3 regions of the Mesorhizobium sp. WSM4815 genome follow, and region 2 is predicted to be linked to each of the others. Evidence: predicted binding sites of a transcription regulator. Region 2 holds the regulator's gene; each other region holds the start of a gene.
What was found. Region 2 encodes LexA, which represses DNA repair genes until DNA is damaged. Its sites were predicted from a motif close to TGTTCNNNNTGTGTTCNG; they were not measured.

Region 1 (4,135 bases), on a different contig from region 2:
CGCGACCGATTCGTTCGGGATCGAACTTTCTGTCGACGCCCACGCATTTGTGAACATTGTAAGATGCGACCAGAGTCCCCGCGGGGCGTGTCCCTTCGGACGGCGCAGCGTTCGCCTTCTGCTTTTTTCTGTCGCGAATGGATTTGAGCACACTTGCAGGAAAGCTATGTCCAGTTCTTTGCATGAGTCTGCTGCTCGTCCTCACCACCTTCAAGACTTAGCTTTGTCTCACTCAAACAGGATCTGCAATCGCTGCTTCCTGCCCTGACGAGATGCGGCGCTCGAAAGGAGCGATGGCTGCGTCGCCCGAATTGCCCCGGGCAGAACGAGAAAGCCTCTAAAGGTAGGGCGATCCCAGCCACAACACTCGGTCGAACAGGCGGACGATGAATGGCCGGGCTCTCAAGGTTTCGATCGTTACAGACGCGGCGGAGGCGATTGCCGATCCGATCCGCGCTTCAATCTCCGCGGCAAAGCCTGCATCAAGAACCTCTACATCAATCTCAAAATTCAGCCGCAGGGACCGGGCATCAAGATTGGAGGATCCTATAAAAGCCCAAACTCCATCGACCGACAGCAGCTTCGAATGATCGAACGAGCCCTGCGTGCGCCATACGCGGCAATAGTGCTTCAGGACCTGATCGAATTGCGCCGTCATCGCCCGGTCAATAAGGAAAAGATTGTTCATCGCCGGTACCACGATGTCGATCTCGACGCCTCGCCTGGCTGCGGTCGTCAGCGCGCTGATCAGTTCCCGATCCGGCAGGAAATAGGGCGACATGATGCGGATCGATTTGCGGGCGACGGAAAACGCCCCGATCAGCAAGTTGTGGTTCGTTTCGATGCTGGCATCCGGCCCGGATGCAACCGCCCGCGCCAGCATTGGTTGACCGGGAGCCGCGGGAAGCGTGGCCACTTGCCAGGTGTCGCCTTTCAGGAACTCGCCGCTCACGAAGCGCCAATCTTCGGCGGCAACCGAAAAAAGGTCCGCTACGACCGGCCCGGTGACCTGAAAATGCGTGTCCCTCGCGCTGGAGGAGCCGGCGAACTCGGCTGAGAATCCCTTTCGGATGTTCATCCCTCCGGTGAACGCAATCGTGCCATCGACGACCAGGATCTTCCGGTGCGTTCTGAGGTTGGCGTAGGGAAGACGCAGGCCCATGACAATGTTGCCGTTGAAGAGGTCTGCTGGGATTCCTGCCTGTCGCAGGCGCCCTAGAATGCTGGGGACGGAGTAACGCGCCCCGACTGCATCGATCAGCACGCGAACGCTGACACCCCGCTGGACGGCTCCGGCGAGAGATTCCACGAAAAGCCGCCCGACATCGTCATTGTCGAAGATGTAGGTCTCGAGAAGGATAGTGCGTTGAGCGCCATCAATCGCTCGGCACATTGCGGTATAGGCCTCGTCACCTGTCTCCAATATCGCAATCGCGTTTCCCGAGGTCAGGGCACGCCGGGCCACCCTGTCGCCCAATGTCTTCAGGCCGGTGAAGCGTTGGCCGTACCGCTCCGCAATCAGTTCCTCGGCGGCAACGTTGCGCTCATGTTTTGCGGAATCCGCCTCACTGGAAAGGGGCCGCATGGCGCTGATCGTTGCACGACGGATGCGGTTTATGCCGGCAACGGCGTAGATGATCGCGCCGAGGAATGGCGACAGGAACATCACGCCGACCCAACCTGTGGCGGCGCGGACGTCTTCCTTCGTCATTATGGCGTGGACGATGCCGATGGCCGCCATCACCACCGGGATGATCGCGAGGACCTGGGGCCAATGAGTCATCAAGGTCTGCAACATCGCCAAGACTATCCAGCGAGCGGTTGCAGAACGCAATGCAACTCATTCCCGGCGTCAGACCACGGTAACAAACTGGACAGAGCCGCTATCTGGTTCGATGGAACGGCCCCCGTCGCCGGAGGCCAACAGCCACGAGCGGGCACTACAGGCCTAACTTCTCCCGGAGTGCATCGATGCGTTTAGAGGCTTCCACCTTGCTGAGGCCGTCAGCATAGGCGTCAGGGTCGTCGGCCTGTTCCGCCAAAGTTTTCAAATAGGAGGCTTGTGCGGGGGTCATGGGATCATCTCCGCTGATCCAATCTTCCGGGTCCTTTTCGACATTTGCCGGTGCCTCGATTTTTGGGTTGTGCCGGTCACCCATGATCAATCTCCCTTGATGATCACCACAATGAGAATGATCATGATTTGTTCCGCCAGATTAGTCTGCGGGTCGCGTCCGGCCGCGTAGGCCTCAAATCGGTGAGGACGCCCGTGAGCAGTGATCAGGGCATTGGAGCCGTGCCTGGCTCATAAACGACCCCCAATTGGGGAGTCGGCTTCTTCGAATTTTTTGGCCTTCAGCCATGTGCTCGACAGTCCGCTCCTGTAGCGGCTGTCGGCGCGCTTCGAGATAATTCCATTGAGCCCGATCTTCTCGACGGTGCGGAAGAGCGCCAGCGCGCTGCCCTCGAAATGCTCACTGTATTGGATCTTGCCGAGGCCAGGCTCAACCAGTTGCCACAGCGCCTGCTTGCGCTGCAGCAGCGGCAAGGAGCCTAGATCGTGGCCGTCGAGATGGAGGATATCGAACGCGACGAACACCAGCCGGTTCGGCTCGTTCCAGATCGCCGCTTCCAGCGCAGGGCAATCGAAAGCGCCCTGCTCGCCGGGAACAATGACTTCGCCGTCGAGAATGGCAGTCCGGCATGGCAGATCGACGGCTAGTGCGATGGGCCAGTATTTCGTGGTCCAGTCGCGGCCGTTCTTGCTGTAAAGACGCACACCGGCATTATCGATGATGATCTGGGTTCGATAGCCGTCGAGATTGGCCTCGTGGACCCAGCCCTCACCTTCAGGCGGCCGCTCGACCCGAGTCGGGATCTGCGGCGGAAGAAACTCCAGCCGGCCGCCAACGACCTTGGCACGCTTACTCAATGACGCCACCTTTGACCGCGCAGCGGCGGCTATCGGCACAGGCAGCACGACATCTCCCCAACATGATGCCTGCCACCTGTGCCGAGCCCCCGCCAAGCCGCCGAGCCCCCGCCAAGCATTGCAAGCATCTACGCACGAAGCCGATCTGTCGTTAGCTTTGCATCCTAATACTTATCCCGGCGTACATATCTTGCTCGGCGCGGCGCTCTTCGTTCCCGACCGGCTAATTGCTGTCCGGGATCGCCGCCAGCCTACGCAGCCCTTTGCTGGTGAGATAATCCGGGCTAGAGCGGTTCGTCATTTCAAGGAACCGCAGAACCGCTCTATCTCTTTGTTTCTTGACTTGGCAAACATACGACTCGCGGTCTCAACAAGTGTCTTATGCTGCGTAGTTGCAATGTATGCTCCGCTGTGATGCGCGGCGACATCGATGAACAGTCGGTTGATAAATCGGGGATCGGCTATAATTGATGGCGCGGTGAACGCGACACGAAAATATTCTGGTCCATGAGGCGACTGATCTTCCCCGCCCTGTTTTAAGCCCGCCCCACTTCAACCATTCCCGATCCTGTACTCAGCTTCCGAGCGCTTTGAGCCAATGTTCAAAGGAAGAGGCCTCCTCGTGTCCGGCATGCGAAACAGAGTGGGCGGGGCGCGGTAACACCACGGAGCTTCGGACTTCGCGGGGGCTGTAGCCGAATTCCTTGCTAAAAGCTCGGCTGAAATTAGCCGCTGAACTAAACCCGACGGCTTCGGCAATATTAACAATGCGCCGGCTGTCCGCCGGATTGCTAAGCGCAACATGGGCTGCCAGAAGTCGGCGACTTTGTATGTAGTGGAGAACACCACCGCTCGGTTCGAACAACTGATAAAGACGAGAGCGCGAGACGCCGAGCGCCCGGCACATTGAATCCGGCGTCAGATGAGCCGCATCCAGATTGTTGTGGACGTATCGACGGGCTCGCTCCATCAGCGCGACACTCACCAATTGTTCGGTGGCCGCGGCATGTTCTGCCGGGGGCGAGAGGCAGGCAATGATCATGCTGCGTGTTGCGTGCACGATGCGGGGCAGATCGTCAGCCGTGAGACTGCGCAGTCTTGCTTCGATGTTCTTGAGGTAGTCGAGCAAAAGGTTGGCAAAGTTGCCGGACAGAATTGAATTATTCTTTGCGTCCAGGGTTGCCGCCGCATCGGCGAACAAAT
Region 2 (4,135 bases):
GGTCGCCGAGGCGCTCGAGCACCTGCTTGCGGATGCTGCGCCCTTGCAGGCTGAAAGCGTCGCCCTGATGGACGCCGCCGACCGCGTGCTGGCGGGGCCGCTCATGGCGCTCCGCACCCAGCCGCCATTCAACGCGTCAGCCATGGACGGCTATGCCGTGCGGGCCGACGATGTCGCGTCCGTGCCCGCGAGACTTTCGGTGATCGGCATGGCGCCGGCCGGACGCGGCTTTGCCGGAACAGTCGGCCCGGCGCAGGCCGTGCGCATCTTCACCGGCGCGCCGCTTCCCGCCGGTGCCGACACCATCGTCATCCAGGAGAATGTCCGCGACCTCGGCGGCGGCATGGTCGAAGTGACCGCGCCGACGGTTGAAGGCCGCAACATCCGCCGCCTCGGGCTCGATTTCTCGCAGGGCGACATGCTGCTGGAGAAAGGCCGCCTGCTTGATCCGGCGGCATTGTCGCTGGCGGCGTCGGCCAACCACCAGCAGGTCCGCGTGGTGAAACGGCCGCTGGTCGCCATCATCGCCACCGGCGACGAATTGCTGCCGCCGGGCAGCGACCTTGGCCCCGACCAGATCATCTCCTCCAATGCCTATGGCGTCGCCGCCGCGGCCCGCTCGGTCGGCGCCAGCGCACTCGATCTCGGCATCGCCCCCGACCGCAAGGAGGCGATCGCCGCGCTGGTGACAAAAGCCGTCGACGCAGGCGCGGACGTCATCGTCACGCTGGGCGGCGCCTCGGTCGGGGACCATGACCTCGTCCATGACGTGCTGACCGGCGAAGGCATGGCGCTCGATTTCTGGAAAATCGCCATGCGGCCCGGCAAGCCACTGATGTTCGGGCGGCTGGGCGCCATCCGCTGCATCGGCCTGCCCGGCAATCCGGTGGCCAGTCTGGTCTGCACGCAGCTCTTTCTGAAGCCGCTGCTGGCGCGGCTCGGCGGCCGCGCCTTCCGCCAGGACATGCGTCAGGCGCGGCTCGGCGCCGCCATGCCGGCCAACGATCTCAGGCAGGACTATGTACGCGCGGTGGTGAAGGAAGAAGCTGGCACGCTTGAGGCAACGCCGTTCAGTATTCAGGATTCCTCGATGCTCAGAATGCTGGCCGACGCCAACGGACTGGTCGTGCGCGAGCCATTCGCTCCCGCAGCCGCAGCGGGCGCCGCCTGCAGCGTGCTGATGCTACGCTGAACAAAACGTCAACACATTCATTAAACTTTAAATGGTTGCGGAACACAACTGGAACAGATAGTGTTTGTTCTGGGTTTGTTTTTCTGATTCTGTTGGGGGTCGCGATGCTGACACGCAAACAACATGAACTGCTGATGTTCATTCACGAACGGCTGAAGGAAAGCGGCATTCCGCCCTCGTTCGACGAGATGAAGGAAGCGCTCGACCTCGCCTCCAAATCAGGGATCCACCGGCTGATCACGGCGCTGGAGGAACGCGGTTTCATTCGCCGCCTGCCCAACCGCGCCCGCGCGCTCGAGGTGCTGCGCCTGCCCGATTCGATCGCGCCGGGCCTCAATGCGGCGCGCAAATTCTCGCCGAGCGTCATTCAAGGCAGCCTTGGCCAGGGCGGGCTTGGACAGGGCGGCCTCGGACGGCAGATCAAGCCGGCGCCTTCGCGCATGCGTGCTGCCGGCAATGACGACGACGTCGTTGCCACCGTCTCCATACCGGTGATGGGCCGCATCGCTGCCGGTGTGCCGATCGACGCCATCCAGCACCAGACGCATTCGATCTCGGTGCCACCGGACATGATCACCGGCGGCACGCACTACGCGCTGGAGGTCAAGGGTGATTCGATGATCGAGGCCGGCATCTTCGACGGCGACACGGTCATCATCCGCAACGCCGATACGGCCCAGCCTGGCGAGATCATTGTCGCGCTGGTCGACGAGGAGGAAGCGACGCTGAAACGATTCCGCCGCAAAGGTGCCTCGATCGCACTGGAAGCCGCCAATCCGGCCTACGAGACGCGCATCTTCGGGCCGGACCGGGTCAAGGTGCAGGGTAAGCTCGTCGGACTGATCCGGCGTTACTGAGCGGCAGGCTTCTTGGGTTTCTCGGCTTTTCGGTAAGGCGGCAGGCCCCTCGCCTCGCGCGAAAATCGCCGCTGCTCATGCCAGGGCCTGTATGGCTGTCTGACGGCAAAACGGATTTCTGCGCGCGTCGTCGCCGATAGCGGATCGAAGAAGACGGCGGCACTGCCCATGCGGGCGAGCTGCCGTTTGGTGACGACGAGAACCAGCGGATTGCGGCAGGGTTTGTAATAGGCTGTGGCATCGTCGATGACGATCAAATCCGCAAAGGCACAGGCCGGCCGCGCGGTTTTGCGGTTGTCGGCGAGCGCGATGAGCGCGCCGGACGGATGCCGGGCCAGGCACAGGCCGGCAGTGCAGGTGAAAGGCGCTCCCGGCGGCAGGTCGGCCGGGTCGGCGATGTCGAACTGCACATCTCCTTTTTCGAATGTCTCCGGCTCGACGATCGTCGTTGAAACCAGCGCATGTTTCCAGTTGTCGGTGGTGAATTCGTTCGAACGCACCCGGTTGACGGCAAGTTCGCCGCCGCCGATCGGCAGCGCCACCAGATGCGCATCCTCCGAAATCAGCACGTCGGGGGTGCGCGTCTCGGAAATCGTCAGCAGGCCGGCGAGCGCAAAGGGAAGTGCCGCAAGCCGCAGCCATGTCGTCGCCATCGTGGCGATGACCAGGGCGACCGTCACCAGCAGGACCGATTGCAACGAGATCAGGCCGACTGCATCGACCGGCGAACGCTCCGAAATCCATCCCGAAATTGCGATCATCGCCGTCAGGCCCTTGCCCATCATGTAGAGGAAAGGGCCGTCGAGGCCGAAAGGCATTGCCAAGGCGCTCAGGACGGCCAGGAACATGACGATCGTGACGATCGGCATGACGGCCAGATTGGCGAACAGGCTGAGCGGCGAGACGCGCTGAAAGTGCCAGATGGCGAAGAGCGCGGTGGCGCTGCCGGCAATGATGGAGGTCATTGCGATGGTGCCTGCCCCAGCGACGAGTTTGCGCGTGACGAAAGCGACCGGTGACCGTCGCTGTCGCGGCGCCTTGGCCTTGTCGGCACGGTAGTCGGACCAACCGGCATAGGCGCCCACGAGAGCCGCAGTCGCGGCGAAGGACATCTGGAAGCTTGCGCCGACCACCTCATGCGGCGACACGACGATGACGGCGATGGCCGAAATCGCCAGGTTGCGCATGGTGAGTGCCGCCCGGTCGAACAGCACGGCGACAAGCATTACCGCCAGCATGATGAAGCTGCGTTCAGCCGCGACCACGATACCGGAAAAGATCAGATAGGCAGCGATGGAGACGAGTGCGGCAGCAGCCGCATATTTCTTGACCGGCCGGCGCGACGAAAAGTCGGGAAACAGCGCAAAGGCGCCGCGCAGCAATCCCATGACGGTGCCGGCGACAAGCGCCATGTGCAGGCCGGAAATGGAGATGATGTGGTAGATGCCGGTGCGCCGCATCGATTCGTTTATCTCTTCGGGGATGCCGGCACGCACGCCGACGATCAGCGCAGCGGCAATCTCCCCCTCGGCACCACCGATGCTGTCCCTGATATGGTCGGCGATGGTTTCGCGCGCCTTCTCGATCGACGAAGAAAGGCGTGCGGTTAACGGTGCATCTTCGGAGACGACGATCTTTGGACTGCCGAGGAAAAAGCCACTGGCACCGATACCGGCGAAATAGCTGTCGAAGGAAAAGTCAAAGCTGTCCGGTCTGACCGGGCCAGTCGGAGGCAAAAGCCTCACATAGCCGGTTGCCACCGAGCCTGCGGTCATCTCAGCGGGAATCTTGCGTGCCGACACCCTGACACGTTCGGGTGCATAACGCAGTGTCGGCCGGGCGGTCGACATCACGTCGATGGTCAGCCTAATCCGGCCGTTCGCCATCTGGTCGAGCCTGACGACACGGCCGGTCAGCCGGGTCTGGATTTCCGAACCGAGCATCTTCGTTCCGGCGCGCCAGGTTTCAACCTTGGCGGCGAGCACACCAAGCGCGCACAGCAACGCTGCCATGAAGCACAGATGCGTTTTGCGGCGTGAGCGCGTGACGGCCGCACACAATGCCGTGAGGACCACGACGGCGATGG
Region 3 (4,135 bases), on a different contig from region 2:
CTACGGCAACGCGCGGCCGACGCGCACGGCAGCAGAGGCCTATCGTGAGCAAAGCGGCGTCTGCCGCGACTTTGCCCATCTCGCAGTCGCCTTCTGCCGCGCCTTGAACATCCCGACGCGCTATTGCACCGGCTATATCAGCGACATCGGTTTGCCGAAACCGTGGTCGGACATGGACTTCGCCGCCTGGATGGAGGTCTACCTCGGCGGTCGCTGGCATGCCTTCGATCCGCGCAACAATGCGCCGCGCATCGGCCGCATCCTGATCGCCTCCGGCCGCGACGCGGCCGATGTGCCGCTGACCCATATCTTCGGGCCGGGTATGCTGGCCGGTTTCAAGGTCTGGACGGAAGAAGTCATCGAAGAGGCGTCGACGCAGCAGCCTTGAACCTGCGGATGGTTTGCCGCGTTGTGAATGCCTGTGTGGAGCTTCGGCCGGTGCGCCGTTAAGCTCCAACGCGTCGAGGCGCGGCTGAAGGGAGGAGCGAAGATGAAAATCGACGGCGGGTGCCATTGCGGCGCCATCACTTACGAGGCGGAGGTCGATCCGAACAAGACCAGTATTTGTCACTGCATCGATTGCCAGCAGCTGACCGGAACAGCGTTTCGGGTGACCGTGCCGGCGCCGGAGGAGCGCTACCGGATCACCAAGGGCACGCCGAAGATCTACATCAAGACCGCAGCGAGCGGCGCCAGGCGCGCCCAGGCCTTTTGCGGCGAGTGCGGTACGCACCTCTATGCCACGTCGGTTGGCGACGGGCCGAAAGTCTATGGCATCAGGGTCGGCACGGCGCGGCAGCGCGAACAACTGATCCCGAGAAAACAGATCTGGCACCGCTCGGCGCTGCCTTGGCTGCCGGAGTTCGAAGGCACAATGATCGTCGAGGAGCAGTAGCCTCTCAGTCGTCGCCTTCGACCACCCTTAGCCTCAATTGGCCGGTCTTGGAGTCGGCGACGCGCGCACCCGCTTCGGTCTTCGCGCTGGCCGCCGATCCGGCGTCGCCTTCCGCCGGCTGCGCGCCGAACTCCAGCGCCTCGATCTTCCGGCCGCGCTTGGTCACCTTCGACGTCGAGACGAGAATATCGTCGATATCCTTGGCCGACTGGCCGAAATGGCTCTGCAGCTTGCGCACCCGCTCGTCGAGGCGCGAGACATCCTCCATCAGCCGGATGACTTCGCCCTGGATCAAATGCGCCTGCTCGCGCATGCGGGCGTCCTTGAGAATCGCCTGGATGACCTGAATCGACAGCATCAGCAGCGACGGCGAGACGATGACGATGCGGGCGCGGTGCGCCTTGTGGACAATCCCCTCGAAATTCTCGTGGATCTCGGCGAATACCGATTCCGACGGCACGAACATGAAGGCGGTGTCCTGCGTCTCGCCCTGGATCAGGTATTTGTCGGAAATATCGCGGACATGCACCTCGATATCACGCCGAAACGCTTGTGCGGCGATCTTCTGCAAATCGACGCCTTCGGCGGCACGGATGGCATTCCAGGCTTCCAGCGGAAACTTGGCGTCGATGGCGAGTGCGGGCGCCCCGTTCGGCATCTTCACCAGGCAGTCGGGCCGGCTGCCGTTCGACAGGGTCGCCTGGAATTCATAGGCGCCGTGCGGCAGGCCGTCGGCGACGATCGCCTCCATGCGCGACTGGCCGAAGGCGCCGCGCGTCTGTTTGTTGGAGAGGATTGCCTGAAGTTGCACGACCTGGCTGGCGAGCGACTGGATGTTGCCTTGCGCTGTATCGATGACCGCCAGCCGCTCCTGCAGTTTGGCGAGGCTTTCATGCGTCGATTTCGTCTGCTCGGTCATGGTCTGGCCGAGACGGCCGGTCATCGCGTCGAGACGCTGGCCGATCGACTGCGTGAGTTCGGCCTGCCGCGCCCCGAACACTTCGGCGATGGCGCCCATGCGGCCCTGCATCTCGGCCTGGCTTGCCAGGATGCCGGCCATCCGCGCCTCGGCGTCGCGGGCGTGGTCGGCGGCTTCCGCGGCAGCCACCGCACGCGCCTTGGCCGAGCGCCAGAGCGCGACGACGAGCGCCACGAACAGGCCCAGGAACAGGACCGCGCCGAATGCCAGCGCGTGGCCGAGCATGATCGTGGTGGCGCCGAACCGGGCGATCGGTTCGGACAGGATGGTGGTCAGGTCGTTCATATCGGACAGCATAGATGATTCGGCCTGACGACACAGATCAAAACGTGAACGCCGCTGCAAATGCCCCGGTTGACGCTTTTCGTGCGAGGTCTTAGGTGAGACGCCATGTCGATCAAGCCGCTCATCATCCTTCCCGATCCCGTCCTGCGCCAGGTTTCGAAACCGGTCGAGCGCGTCGACGGCGCCTTGCGCAAACTGGCCGACGATATGCTGGACACAATGTATGATGCGCCGGGCATTGGTCTGGCGGCGATCCAGATCGGCGAACCGCTGCGCATGCTGGTGATCGACCTCGCCAAGGAAGACGAGCCGCCGGCGCCGCATGTCTTCATCAATCCCGAGATTCTTGAGAGCGCCGATCAGCGCTCGGTCTACGAGGAGGGGTGCCTGTCGATCCCGGATTACTATGCCGAGGTCGAGCGCCCTGCCGCCGTGCGGGTGAAATATCTCGATCGCGACGGCAAGCTGCAGGAGATCGAGGCCGAAGGGCTGATGGCGACTTGCCTGCAGCACGAAATCGACCATCTCAACGGCGTTCTGTTCATCGACCACATCTCGAAGCTGAAGCGCGACATGGTGGTGAAGAAGTTCAAGAAGCTCGCCAGGGACAAACCATCAGGCAGCAAGGCGCCGGGCAAGTTAGTGGGATAGGGCGATACTCGCGCAGTTTGATGCTGAACCTTTCGAAGATGTTGGCGGGACAGCGCCCCTCTACCCTGTTCCAGATCAGGAAATGGAGACGCCGATGAGCGACATGCTGATCAGAAATATTCCCGAACCCTTGAAGCGGGAAATCGAGCAGGCGGCGCGTAAGAGCGGCCAGAGCCTGTCGGGCAAGGCGGTAGCTCTTCTGCGCGAAGGCATGGTCGCCGAAAGGCAAGCCAGGCTGGAGCCGGGTCTTTCGGCATGGGACGCTATTCGCGCGACTTTCGCTGCTGAAAACGCAATTGGCGATGAATTCGCCAAGATCATGAACGAAATCGAAGCAGAAAGGAAACGCGACTTCGGTCGCCGACCCGCAAAGTTCGCGACTTCGACTGAGCCGACTTAACGGCCAGACGAAGACCGGACCCGGAACAAAATGCCCTTGCGCGTCATCTTCATGGGTACGCCCGAATTCTCGGTGCCGACGCTGCGGGCGATCGCGGATGCCGGACATGAGATTGGAGCCGTCTACACTCAGCCGCCGCGCGCCGCCGGTCGCCGCGGGCTGGAACTGACGCCGTCGCCGGTGCAGCGCGAGGCCGAGCGGCTGGGCCTCGAGGTGCGGACGCCGGTGTCGCTGAAGAAGGAGACCGAGCAGCAGGCGTTCCGCGCCTTGCGGGCCGATGTCGCCGTCGTCGTCGCCTATGGATTGCTGTTGCCCAAACCCATTCTCGAGGCGCCGCGGCTCGGCTGCCTCAATGGTCACGCGTCGCTGTTGCCACGCTGGCGCGGCGCCGCCCCTATCCAGCGCGCCATCATGGCCGGTGATACCGAGACAGGCATGATGGTGATGCGGATGGAAGAGGGCCTGGACACCGGCCCGGTGGCGATGGCCGAAAAATGCGCCATCGGCCCCAATATGACGGCCGGCGAACTGCATGATCGGCTGATGCACATTGGCGCCGCGCTGATGGCGGAAGCGCTGGCTCGTCTGGAACGGGATGCCCTGACTTTTACCGCACAGGCGACGGAGGGGGTGACCTATGCCAAAAAGATCGATAAAGCGGAGACGCGCGTGGACTGGACGCGGCCTGCTGGCGAAGTCCACGATCATATTCGCGGCCTGTCGCCCTTTCCCGGCGCATGGTGCGAGATCGAAATTGCCGGCCGCCTGGAGCGGCTGAAACTGCTTCGCTCGACGCTTTCGCAAGGCGCCGGCGAGCCGGGAGGAATTCTCGACGACCGGCTGACGGTCGCCTGCGGGTCAGGCGCGATCAGGTTGGTCGAAGTTCAACGTGCGGGCGGAAGGCCCATTGCCGCGCAGGAGTTTC

Region 1: the regulator LexA is predicted to act here: its motif matches at 2,194-2,211, upstream of AC0L2B_RS17795 (DUF3072 domain-containing protein).
Region 3: the regulator LexA is predicted to act here: its motif matches at 2,193-2,210, upstream of AC0L2B_RS29740 (DNA recombination protein RmuC).

The regions. Positions count from the first base shown of each region.
Region 1 is NZ_JBVVQS010000095.1:122,857-126,991, reverse strand. Features, by position in the region: gene AC0L2B_RS17805 (endonuclease/exonuclease/phosphatase family protein) at 1-184, opposite strand, end outside; gene AC0L2B_RS17800 (phospholipase D-like domain-containing protein) at 338-1,798, opposite strand; gene AC0L2B_RS17795 (DUF3072 domain-containing protein) at 1,941-2,159, opposite strand; gene AC0L2B_RS17790 (ATP-dependent DNA ligase) at 2,306-2,932, opposite strand; gene AC0L2B_RS17785 (helix-turn-helix domain-containing protein) at 3,507-4,135, opposite strand, start outside.
Region 2 is NZ_JBVVQS010000097.1:108,284-112,418, forward strand. Features, by position in the region: gene AC0L2B_RS20185 (molybdopterin molybdotransferase MoeA) at 1-1,192, shown strand, start outside; gene lexA (transcriptional repressor LexA) at 1,297-2,049, shown strand; gene AC0L2B_RS20195 (ComEC/Rec2 family competence protein) at 2,043-4,135, opposite strand, start outside.
Region 3 is NZ_JBVVQS010000102.1:204,507-208,641, forward strand. Features, by position in the region: gene AC0L2B_RS29730 (transglutaminase-like domain-containing protein) at 1-388, shown strand, start outside; gene AC0L2B_RS29735 (GFA family protein) at 491-895, shown strand; gene AC0L2B_RS29740 (DNA recombination protein RmuC) at 900-2,159, opposite strand; gene def (peptide deformylase) at 2,265-2,810, shown strand; gene AC0L2B_RS29750 (plasmid stabilization protein) at 2,905-3,210, shown strand; gene fmt (methionyl-tRNA formyltransferase) at 3,241-4,135, shown strand, end outside.